Regions from separate parts of the Clostridium sp. LS3 genome, predicted to be linked through region 2. Evidence: a T-box and tRNA genes for the amino acid it is inferred to sense, from the RefSeq annotation. Region 2 holds a T-box; the other holds one or more tRNA genes.
The links. The T-box of region 2 lies ahead of pheS (phenylalanine--tRNA ligase subunit alpha). A T-box ahead of a tRNA ligase gene usually reads a tRNA of that ligase, here a tRNA-Phe.

Region 1 (5,892 bases), 1.4 Mb from region 2:
CTCATTTAAAGAGTGCGTAATAGCTCACTAGTCGAGAGATCCTGCGCCGAAAATGTCCGGGGCTCAAACTTACCACCGAAGCTACGGGTTCAAGTTTAACTTGAGCGGTAGAGGAGCGTCGTAATCGGGCTGAAGTCGTACCGTAAGGAGCGGTGGACTGATTACGAGTGAGAATGTTGGCATTAGTAGCGAGATGTAAGTGAGAATCTTACAGGCCGAAAATCTAAGGTTTCCTGGGGAAGGCTCGTCCGCCCAGGGTTAGTCGGGACCTAAGCCGAGGCCGAAAGGCGTAGGTGATGGACAATTGGTTGATATTCCAATACCACTATTATCGTTATTATCGATGGTGTGACGGAGAAGGATAGGATGTGCTAGCGATTGGAAATGCTAGTCTAAGCATTTAGGGAGTTAAGACAGGAAAATCCGTCTTAACAATTCTGAGGTGTGATGGGGAAGGCCAATTTGGCCGAAGTATCTGATTCCATGCTTCCAAGAAAAGCATCTAGAGAGAGAAGTAGTGCCCGTACCGCAAACCGACACAGGTAGATGAGGAGAGAATCCTAAGGCCATCGGAAGAATTGCAGTTAAGGAACTAGGCAAATTGACCCCGTAAGTTCGCGAGAAGGGGTGCCTGCGAGAGCAGGCCGCAGAGAATAGGCCCAAGCAACTGTTTAGCAAAAACACAGGTCTCTGCTAAAGCGTAAGCTGATGTATAGGGGCTGACGCCTGCCCGGTGCTGGAAGGTTAAGGGGAACACTTAGCGCAAGCGAAGGTGTGAACTTAAGCCCCAGTAAACGGCGGCCGTAACTATAACGGTCCTAAGGTAGCGAAATTCCTTGTCAGGTAAGTTCTGACCCGCACGAATGGCGTAATGACTTGGGCACTGTCTCAACTGCAAATCCGGCGAAGTTGTAGTGCGAGTGAAGATGCTCGCTACCCGCGATTGGACGGAAAGACCCCGTAGAGCTTTACTGTAGCTTAGCATTGAGTTTCGATATTGTCTGTACAGGATAGGTGGGAGACTGAGAAGCTAGGGCGTCAGCCTTAGTGGAGTCATCCTTGGGATACCACCCTGACAGTATTGGGATTCTAACCGGACGCCATGAATCTGGTGACGGGACATTGTTAGGTGGGCAGTTTGACTGGGGCGGTCGCCTCCAAAAAAGTAACGGAGGCGCCCAAAGGTTCCCTCAGAACGGTCGGAAATCGTTCGAAGAGTGCAAAGGCAGAAGGGAGCCTGACTGCGACACCCACAAGTGGAGCAGGGACGAAAGTCGGGCTTAGTGATCCGGTGGTACCTCGTGGGAGGGCCATCGCTCAACGGATAAAAGCTACCTCGGGGATAACAGGCTGATCTCCCCCAAGAGTCCACATCGACGGGGAGGTTTGGCACCTCGATGTCGGCTCGTCGCATCCTGGGGCTGTAGTAGGTCCCAAGGGTTGGGCTGTTCGCCCATTAAAGCGGCACGCGAGCTGGGTTCAGAACGTCGTGAGACAGTTCGGTCCCTATCCGTCGCGGGCGTAGGAAATTTGAGAGGAGCTGTCCTTAGTACGAGAGGACCGGGATGGACTGACCTATGGTGCACCAGTTGTTCTGCCAAGAGCATGGCTGGGTAGCTAAGTCGGGAAGGGATAAACGCTGAAAGCATCTAAGCGTGAAGCCCCCCTCAAGATGAGATTTCCCATAGCATAAGCTAGTAAGACCCCTTGAAGAACACAAGGTTGATAGGTCAGAGGTGTAAGTGTGGTAACATATTTAGCTGACTGATACTAATAGGTCGAGGGCTTGACCAATAATTAAAAGATTTTGGCTGTAATTCATGTGCAATTTTCAGAGAACACTCTGATATCTGGTGATGATGGCGTAGAGGAAACACTCCTTTCCATTCCGAACAGGAAAGTTAAGCTCTACAGCGTCGATGGTACTGCATGGGAAACTGTGTGGGAGAGTAGAACGTTGCCAGGTTATATGGCTCGATAGCTCAGTCGGTAGAGCAGAGGACTGAAAATCCTCGTGTCCCTGGTTCGATTCCTGGTCGAGCCACCAGATAAAAAAGCACTAACATTTGTTAGTGCTTTTTTACTCTTTAGGAAATTATATTTTTATATTTATTATGAATAACTACTGTAAGGTATTTAGGTATCGCCTAAAGAGTAAAAATATGAATATAGTGCGCTTACAAGATTTTCCTCAGGCAAGCTTCGGAAATTCACATGCGCTGAAAAAGTCGACGCCTCGACAAGCTCGCCTTGGCGACTTTTTTTATTTAATAAATTCTAATAAGGCATCTACATGACCTTTAACTTTAACTTTTCTAAATTCATTTATTAGAATTCCATTTTCATCAATAATGAAAGTACTTCTTTCTATTCCTAAAACTTTTTTACCATACATATTTTTTTCTTTAATAACATCATATAGCTGGCAAACAACTTTTTCTTCATCACTTAATAAAACAAATGGTAAGTTAAATTTTTCAATAAATTTATTATGTGAGTTTAAGTTATCTTTACTTATACCAAGAACTATAGCATTTAAATCACTTATTTCAGTTATATTATCTCTAAAATCACAGGCTTCTGTAGAGCATCCCGGAGTATTATCCTTAGGATAAAAATATACTATTACTTTTTTTCCTCTATAGTCACTTAATTTATGTTCTTTTCCATCAGATCCCATAAGTGTAAAATCTGGTGCTAATTTTCCTAATTCCATTAAAAACATCCTCCTTATAAAGTTTATTTAATTATAATACTACTAATAATTATTATCAACAAGTAATACTAATTTAATCGTAAATTTATATTAAATTAATAAATCATATATATTTTAATATAAACTCTGGTATAATTAACTATGTTAACAAATTTTTATTTAAAGGAGATATTTTAATGGAAGATAAAATTTTGGCTACGATAGCAGGAAGAGAAATAAAAGAGTCTGATTTACAAGCAGTAATTATGAAATACCCAGCAGAAAGAAGAGAATACTTTAAAACAGTAGAAGCAAAAAAACAATTATTAGAGCAAATGGTTTCTTTTGAACTAATAAACATGCTAGGTAAGGAATTAAATATAGACTCTACAGAAGAGTATAGAGAAAATGTAAAACAGGCAGAAAAAGATATTTTAACTCAATTAACAATAAATAAATTATTATTAGAAGTTACTGTTACAGATGAGGATGCTTTAGATTATTATAATAATAATAAGAATGTTTTTACTCAACAACCAGCAGTTACAGCAAAACATATATTAGTTGATTCAAAAGAACTTTGTGATAAAATTAAAAGCGAAATTGATTCAAATGAAATTACATTTGAAGAAGCTGCTGTTAAATATTCAACTTGCCCATCTAAGGAGCAAGGAGGAAACCTTGGAGCTTTTGGTAGAGGTATGATGGTTCCAGAATTTGAAGAAGCTGCATTTAACTTAGAAATAGGTGTTGTAAGTGATTCTGTTCAAACTCAATTTGGCTATCATTTGATAAATGTTGAAGAGAAAAATGAAGGTAAAGAAATGCTATTTGATGAAGTTAAGGATCAAATTGTAAATACATTACTACAAGAAATGCAACAAAGAAAGTATTTAGATGTTGTTAAAGAATTAGAAAAGAAATACGTAGTTACTAGAGCATAATAAAGTATAAAAAATAAAGGAATTGATGTCAATTCCTTTATTTTTTATAGTAATTCATTAAAGCTTAATATGTATTTATCAGCTATATTTATTAAGGCTTCCTTTTGATTTTCAGATGCTTTATCATAAATAGCAAACACTTTCATGCCTGCAAGCTTTGCCCCTTTAACAGCTTGTACTATATCTTCAAAAACTAAACACTTATTTGGATCAACATTAAGTTTTTTGGCAGATAGTAAATATATGTCGGGATTATCTTTTGATTTTTTTACTTCTTCTGTTGTAGTTATTGAATCAAAAAAGTGGTATATATTATTTCTCTTAAGTGTTACCTCTAGTAGGGGTATAGAATTACTAGTTGCTAAGGCGATTTTCACACCTTTTTGTTTTAGTAAAGTTAAATACTCTACTACACCATCTTTTAGTTTAATTGTATTAGAATAATGATAAAAGGCCATTTCATGCCATGTAGATATAATATCTTCTATGCTGCTATCTATATTAAAATTGTTTTTAAAATAGATAGCTGTTTCAGTAAGAGTAAGATGAGTTATTTTTTCTTGAAGATTATCAGGAACATTATAACCAAACTTACTTAAATATTCTTCATCTATTTGAGCCCATATTCCCATTGAGTCTATTAGTGTTCCATCTAAATCAAATATAACTGCTTGTATATTATCCATATATTTATGACTACCTCCTTCAAGTGTTATTTAACATAATATTATAATAAGTTAAATATTATGTTAATTTATATTATTTTAGTAGTATATAAAAATTTTAACAATTATGACTCCTCTTTCATATAAGTATTGTAATTAGAATTTTGAAAAGGGGATAAGATTTATGTTGATATTAATATTGTGTGTTTATATATCAATAATTCCTATAGTATTAATTTCTTGTAAATCTATTGGGTTTGAAGATAAACTTAAAGAAGTTAATGACTATATGGATTGCAATTAATATAGTATATCTATATATAATTTAAAATACAAATATTAAAATAAAATTTACTTAAAATTAAAAATTATTATACTTAATAAGTAAGAAATAATAAATAAAATAAAAAATCCTCTCAATAATAGAGAGGATTTTTTTATGGTCGGGGTGACAGGGATTGAACCTGCGACCTCATGGTCCCAAACCACGCGCGCTCCCATCTGCGCCACACCCCGAAGTACATTATAATTATAGTAATTATAACCTGCTATGTCAACAGTTTTAAAAATAAAATGTTGAAATTATTTTTCTGTTGTTTTAATATATATAGATATTATATATATTTAGGAGGAACAAATTAATGAGAGGAAGTACTATAGTAATTATTTTGGGAAGCATAGGCTTTATATTAATGGGATTATTATCATTAAAGAGCAAAAAGACTAAAAAGCTATTAAGCAATAGTGGAGTTTATAGTGATATTGATAAGTTTATGAAGGTTAACGGAATATTTAATATATCTATAGGAGCATTAGGTGTTGTATTAGGAATAGCTGATTATATTTTACCAAATCAATCTAAGTATATAATAATTTTATTTATAGTAATTGTATCTATTTCATCTTTAGTACAAAGTAAGTCTTCAAAAAGGTATAGGAATATATAGAAATATATTCCTATACCTTTTTATAAATAAATTTTTAATAATTTATTTATAAAATTATAATAATGATGGTTATAAATAGCATATAATTATAATGAAAACTAGGTAATCATGGTTATATATGGATAACCAAGACTTATCTACATATGTATAGTATACATTTACATGGTCTAAATATCTCATTTTTTAAAAATTACCATTGTCCAAGCTTTCCATAAGTGTTATAATGGTAATAAATCATATAGGGAGAGGGGGATGGTCTAAGGACCAAACACTTATGAAAAAGAAGATTTTATCAATTGTTATAGCAGGTGCTTTAACAATAACTTCAGTCACGCCGGTTTTTGCTACTCCAAATCAGGAGGTAATAGAAAAAAATCAACAAGAGTATAACGAAATAAATAAGAAGATAGAAGATATTCAAGGTAAGATATATAGTTTAAATGAACAAATAGCACCATTAGCTGAAAAGGTTGAAAATAATAAGAAGCAAATGGAATCTATTAAGGATGAAGTTCAAAACACAAAGAAAGAAATTGAAAATTCAAAAACTGAAATTTCAGAAAAAGAGGAAGTATTAGGAAAAAGGTTAAGAGAGCTATATAAGTCAGGTGGACAAGGAAGTTATTTAATGCTTCTATTTA
Region 2 (5,892 bases):
TATGGAATTGCAAAAGGCGCTTTTTATAGCGTTTTCCATTCAATATCTGCTTTTTGTAACGCTGGGTTTGATTTATTTGGAAAAAGTCTTGTTGGGTATTCAAGTAATAGTGTAGTTATTTTAGTAATAAGTGCATTAATAATAATAGGTGGTTTAGGGTTTACAGTTTTATTAGAAATATATGAGTTTAAAGGAATAAAAAAGTTATCTCTTCATTCCAAATTAGTAATAATAACAACAGCTATATTAGTATTTGGTGGTGCTATTTTAATGTTAATATTTGAATACACTAACCCAGAAACCATAGCAAATATGAATTTTAAAGATAAGCTTTTAAATTCATTTTTTGCATCAGTAAGTCCAAGAACTGCTGGATTTAATAGTGTATCAACTAGTGGAATGACATTAGCAAGTAAATTTTTAACTGTAATTTTAATGTTTATTGGAGGATCTCCAGGCTCAACTGCTGGTGGATTAAAGACAGTAACTTTTGGTATATTAGTATTAACAGTTATTTCCGTAATAAAAGGAAGAGAAGATGCAGAGGGTTTTGGAAGAAGATTTACTAAAGAAGCTGTTTATAAAGCATTTACTTTATTATTTATAGGTGTATCATTAGTAATATTTGCAACAATGATTTTATCATATACTGAGGTTGGTGCAAGCTTTATAGATTTATTATATGAAACAACATCTGCATTTGGAACCGTAGGTCTAACATTAGGACTTACTCCAAATTTAAGTTCTATTGGTAAAGTTTTAATTATGCTTATGATGTATTTTGGAAGAGTTGGCCCTCTTACTGTAATGTTGGCATTAACTAGAAAAGGTAAAAAATCTGGATATAAATATCCAGAAGGAAAAATTTTAATTGGTTAAGGAGATGGATTTAATTGTCTAATAAGCAATTTGTAATTATAGGACTTGGAAGATTTGGATCTTCAATAGCAAAAACTTTATATTCTTTAGGAAATGATGTACTAGCAATAGATAAAGATGAAGATATAGTACAAGAAATATCAGATAGTGTTACACATGCTGCACAACTAGATGCAACGGATGAAAATGCCTTAAGATCTTTAGGAATTAGGAATTTTGATGTAGCAGTGGTTACAATAGGAGATAATATACAATCAAGTATAATGGCTACATTATTAGTTAAAGAACTTGGAGTTAAATATATTATTGCTAAAGGCCATAGTGATTTACATGCAAAGGTTCTTTATAAAATTGGAGCAGATAGAGTTATACTACCTGAAAAGGATATGGGAGTAAGAGTTGCCCACAATTTAGTTTCAGCTAGTATTTTAGATTATATAGAGTTATCAGCAGATTATAGTGTTATGGAAATTCAAGTTTTATCTGAATGGGCTGGTAAAACTTTAAATGAATTAAGACTTAGAAGTAAGTATGGAATAAACGTTATGGCAATTAAAAGAGATGATGAAGTTAATTTATCACCAGCAGCTGATGATATAATAGAAAATAATGATGTAATTGTTGCTATAGGATCAGCTGAAGATTTAAATAGATTAGAAGGTATGATAGCTAAATCAAACTAACGAGGTGCAAATTTTTGATTTATATAGAAAGTAAAGAAAATAATTTATTTAAGTCTACAAAAAAGCTTAAGGAAAGAAGATTTAGACAAAAAGAGGGTAAGTTTATTTTAGAGGGACTTCGTTTAATTGAAGAAGCCGTAAAAGCCCGTATGGAAATAGAGTTTATAGTTTTATCTGAAAGAGATAAAGATATATTAGAGTCAAGTACCTTATTAAAGGAATTTATAGCAGAGGATAAAATTTTTGTTTTAGAAAAAAATTTATTTTCACAATTAGCTTCTACAGAAAATCCTCAGGGAATTCTTGCTGTAGTAAAAAATAAGCAAATTTCCGTAGATTTAGATGGTGAATTTTTCTTAGTATGTGATAAAGTTCAAGACCCCGGTAATTTAGGAACCATAATAAGAACAGCTCACGCAGCTGGAGTAGCTGGGATAATATTAACTAAAGGAACTGTTGACATATATAATGATAAGACAATAAGATCTACAATGGGCTCTATATTTTATGTTCCAATTTTTTATGATGATGAAGAATTTAATATTATAAAAAAGCTTCAAGAAAGTGGTGTTAGTTTAGTAACAACATCTCTTGAAGAATCTAAAAACTTTTTTGAAGAAGATCTAAAAGGAAAGATAATGTTAGCTGTAGGCAATGAGGGAAATGGAATAAGCAATGAACTTTTTAACTTAGCAAATAAGAAAGTTAAAATTCCAATGCCAGGAGGAGCAGAATCTTTAAATGTAGCAATAGCAACATCAATAATTTTATTTGAAAAAGTAAGACAAAATTTAATATAGAAATAATTAGAAACTTACTATTGAAATTAACTAAGTTTATTTGTATAATAGATTGTAAATTGAATATATAAAGACTGAGAATGAGAAAGTAGATATAAAGGACTTTTCAGGGAGAAGTGGTCTAAGACTGGAAACCATTTTAAAGAAGTTTATATTGAAGTTCCCTCAGGAGTCCTAGAGATGAAAGTAATAGTAGTTTCTAGCGGTTTTAACCGTTATTTAAATTTGAGTTGGGTTTTAAATTTATAAAATTTATAAACCAATTAGGGTGGTAACGCGGTACTTCGTCCCTTTTATAGGGGGCGAAGTTTTTTATTTTTATCAAAAAAGGAGGAAATATAAGATGCAAGAAAAGTTAATTTCTATTAAAGAAAATGCATTTAAAGAATTAACAAATGTAAATACTAGCTCAGAATTAGAAGAAATAAGAGTTAGATATTTAGGTAAAAAAGGAGAACTAACTACTATATTAAGAGGTATGGGAGCATTATCTCAAGAGGAGAGACCAATAGTAGGGAAACTTGTAAATGTAGTAAAAAAAGAAGTTGAAGATAAGATTGAAGAAATAGCAAAAGGTATTAAAGAAAAAGAAAAAAATGCTAAATTAGCATCTGAAGTTATAGATGTATCATTACCAGGAAAGAAAAATTTAATTGGTAAGAGACATCCTCTAGATTTAACTTTAGAAAGTATGAAAAATATCTTTATATCAATGGGCTTTACAGTAGAAGAAGGACCAGAAGTTGAGTTAGATCATTATAATTTTGAAGCTTTAAATATTCCAAAAGATCATCCAGCAAGAAGTGAGCAAGATACTTTTTATATAAATGATAATTTAGTATTAAGAACTCAAACTTCCCCAGTTCAAATTAGAGTTATGGAAAATCAAGCACCTCCTATAAAGATGATAGCACCAGGTAAGGTTTATAGATCAGATGCAGTTGATGCAACGCACTCACCAATATTCTATCAAATGGAAGGATTGGTTATTGATAAGGGAGTAACTTTTGCAGATTTAAAAGGTACTTTAGAACTTTTTGCAAAGAAGATGTTTGGAGATAAAGTTAAGACTAAATTTAGACCTCACCACTTTCCATTTACAGAACCTTCAGCAGAAATGGATGCAACTTGCTTTGTTTGTGAAGGTAAAGGATGTAGAGTTTGTAAAGGAAGCGGTTGGATAGAACTTTTAGGTTGCGGAATGGTTCATCCAGAGGTGTTAAGAAATTGTGGTATAGATCCAGAAGTTTATAGCGGATTTGCCTTCGGATTTGGAGTTGATAGAATGGTTATGCTTAAATATGGAATAGATGATATCAGACTATTATACGAAAGTGATATGAGATTTTTAAATCAATTTTAATTATAGGAGGTAAAAGAGATGAAAGTACCATTTAATTGGTTAAAAGATTATGTTGAAGTAAATATAGATGCAAAAGAACTTGGAGATAGATTAACATTATCAGGTTCAGCAGTAGAAGAAGTTATTACTCAAGGCGATACAATTAAAAATGTAGTTACTGGAAAAATTGTTGAGATAACTACACATCCAGATGCTGATAAATTAAAGGTTTGTCAAGTTGATATAGGATTAGCTGAAAATATTCAAATTGTTACAGCTGCAACAAATATGAAAGAAGAAGACGTAGTACCAGTTGCTCTTCATAAATCAATTTTAGCAGATGGAACTGAAATAAAAAAAGGTAAGCTAAGAGGAGTAGTATCTAACGGTATGTTCTGTTCAGAAGAAGAACTTGGAATAGCTGGTGATGAGCCTGTTCATGGCCTTATGATATTACCTAAAGATGCACCTCTTGGAATGGATATAAAAGAGTATTTAGGTCTTAATAAATCAATATTAGATTTTGAAATAACTTCAAATAGACCAGATTGCTTAAGTATAGTTGGAATGGCTAGAGAAACTGCAGCAACTCTTGGAAAATCATATAAGATGCCTAGTTTTAATTATGAAGCAAAGAATTCTGAAAATATTAATGATAAGCTTAAAGTTGAAGTTAATGACTCTTTATGTAGAAGATATATGGCAAGAGGCGTTAAAAATGTTAAAGTTATGCCATCGCCAGGTTGGATGCAAGAAAGATTATTAGAAGCAGGAGTTAGACCTATAAATAATATAGTTGACATAACTAATTTTGTAATGTTAGAACTTGGGGAGCCTATGCATGCTTTTGATGCAAGAGAAATAGAAAGTGGTAAAATCGTTGTAGAGAGAGCTAAAGATGGAGAAGTTTTTGTAACATTAGATGAAATTGAAAGAAATTTAGATTCTAGTTTCTTATGTATAAAAGATGGAGACAAAACTATAGCTTTAGCAGGAATAATGGGTGGATTAAACTCAGAAATTAAAGAAGATACAACTGAAGTTATCTTTGAATGTGCAAATTTTGATGGAACAAATATAAGAGTTAATTCTAAAAAACTTAATTTAAGAACTGAAAGTTCATCAAGATTTGAAAAAGATATAGATCCAAATCTTGCAAGTTTAGCAATAGATAGAGCTTGTGCTTTAATATGTGAGCTTGGATGCGGTGAAATAATTGAAGGAACTATTGATGTATATACTCAAAAGAAAGAGGAAGGAAGTATAACAGTAGATTCTAACTGGATAAATAAATTCTTAGGAACTGAAATAGCAAAAGAAGATATGAAGAGATATCTTGATTCATTAGACTTAAAAACAGAAGTTGCTAATGATAATTTAGTTATAAATATACCAACATTTAGAATAGATATAGCGATCAAAGAAGATATTGCTGAAGAAGTTGCAAGAATATATGGATATGATAAGATTCCAACTACAATATTTAAGGTATCTACTGAAAGAGAACCTAAATATAAAAATGAAATATTAGCTGAAGATGTTATAAATACTATGATATCAAGTGGATTAAACCAATCAATTAGTTATTCATTTATATCACCTAAAGTTTTTGATAAAATCAACTTACCAGAAGATAGTGAGTTAAGAAATGTAGTAAAGATTAAAAATCCTCTAGGAGAAGATTACTCTGTTATGAGAACTACTACTATTCATTCTATGATGGAGTCTTTAGGAAGAAATTACTCAAGAAATAATGAATATGCTAGATTATTTGAAGTTGGTAAGATATATATACCTAATGGAGATGAAACAGATCTTCCAAATGAAAGAAACATACTTACAATAGGTATGTATGGAGATTGTGATTATTTAGATTTAAAGGGAGTAGTAGAAAATGTAATTGAAGCTTTAGGATTAAATAAAGTAACATTTGCTAGAGAAGCAGAAAATACAAGTTATCATCCAGGAAAAACTGCAGCTTTAATGATAGGTAAATCAAAGGCTGGAGTTTTAGGTGAAGTTCATCCTGATGTTTCAGAAAACTATGGTGTTGATGTAAATTGCTATTTAGCTGAGTTAGATTTAGATATATTATTTAATAATGCTGAAACTACTAAGAAGTATAAAGCACTTCCAAAATTCCCAGCAGTTACAAGAGATATAGCTTTATTAGTAAATGATGAAGTGC

Region 1: it encodes a tRNA-Phe, which carries the amino acid that the T-box ahead of pheS (phenylalanine--tRNA ligase subunit alpha) is inferred to sense. The anticodon was not compared.

Annotation. Positions count from the first base shown of each region.
Region 1 covers NZ_CM143921.1:3,766,500-3,772,391, reverse strand. The annotation lists rRNA gene ACZJV1_RS17780 (23S ribosomal RNA) at 1-1,794, shown strand, start outside; rRNA gene rrf (5S ribosomal RNA) at 1,850-1,966, shown strand; tRNA gene ACZJV1_RS17770 (tRNA-Phe) at 1,972-2,047, shown strand; gene bcp (thioredoxin-dependent thiol peroxidase) at 2,264-2,716, opposite strand; gene ACZJV1_RS17760 (peptidylprolyl isomerase) at 2,893-3,639, shown strand; gene ACZJV1_RS17755 (HAD family hydrolase) at 3,684-4,325, opposite strand; tRNA gene ACZJV1_RS17750 (tRNA-Pro) at 4,745-4,820, opposite strand; gene ACZJV1_RS17745 (hypothetical protein) at 4,946-5,251, shown strand; gene ACZJV1_RS17740 (C40 family peptidase) at 5,526-5,892, shown strand, end outside.
Region 2 covers NZ_CM143921.1:2,388,465-2,394,356, reverse strand. The annotation lists gene ACZJV1_RS11215 (TrkH family potassium uptake protein) at 1-879, shown strand, start outside; gene ACZJV1_RS11210 (potassium channel family protein) at 894-1,562, shown strand; gene ACZJV1_RS11205 (TrmH family RNA methyltransferase) at 1,577-2,362, shown strand; T-box leader at 2,430-2,657, shown strand; gene pheS (phenylalanine--tRNA ligase subunit alpha) at 2,706-3,725, shown strand; gene pheT (phenylalanine--tRNA ligase subunit beta) at 3,744-5,892, shown strand, end outside.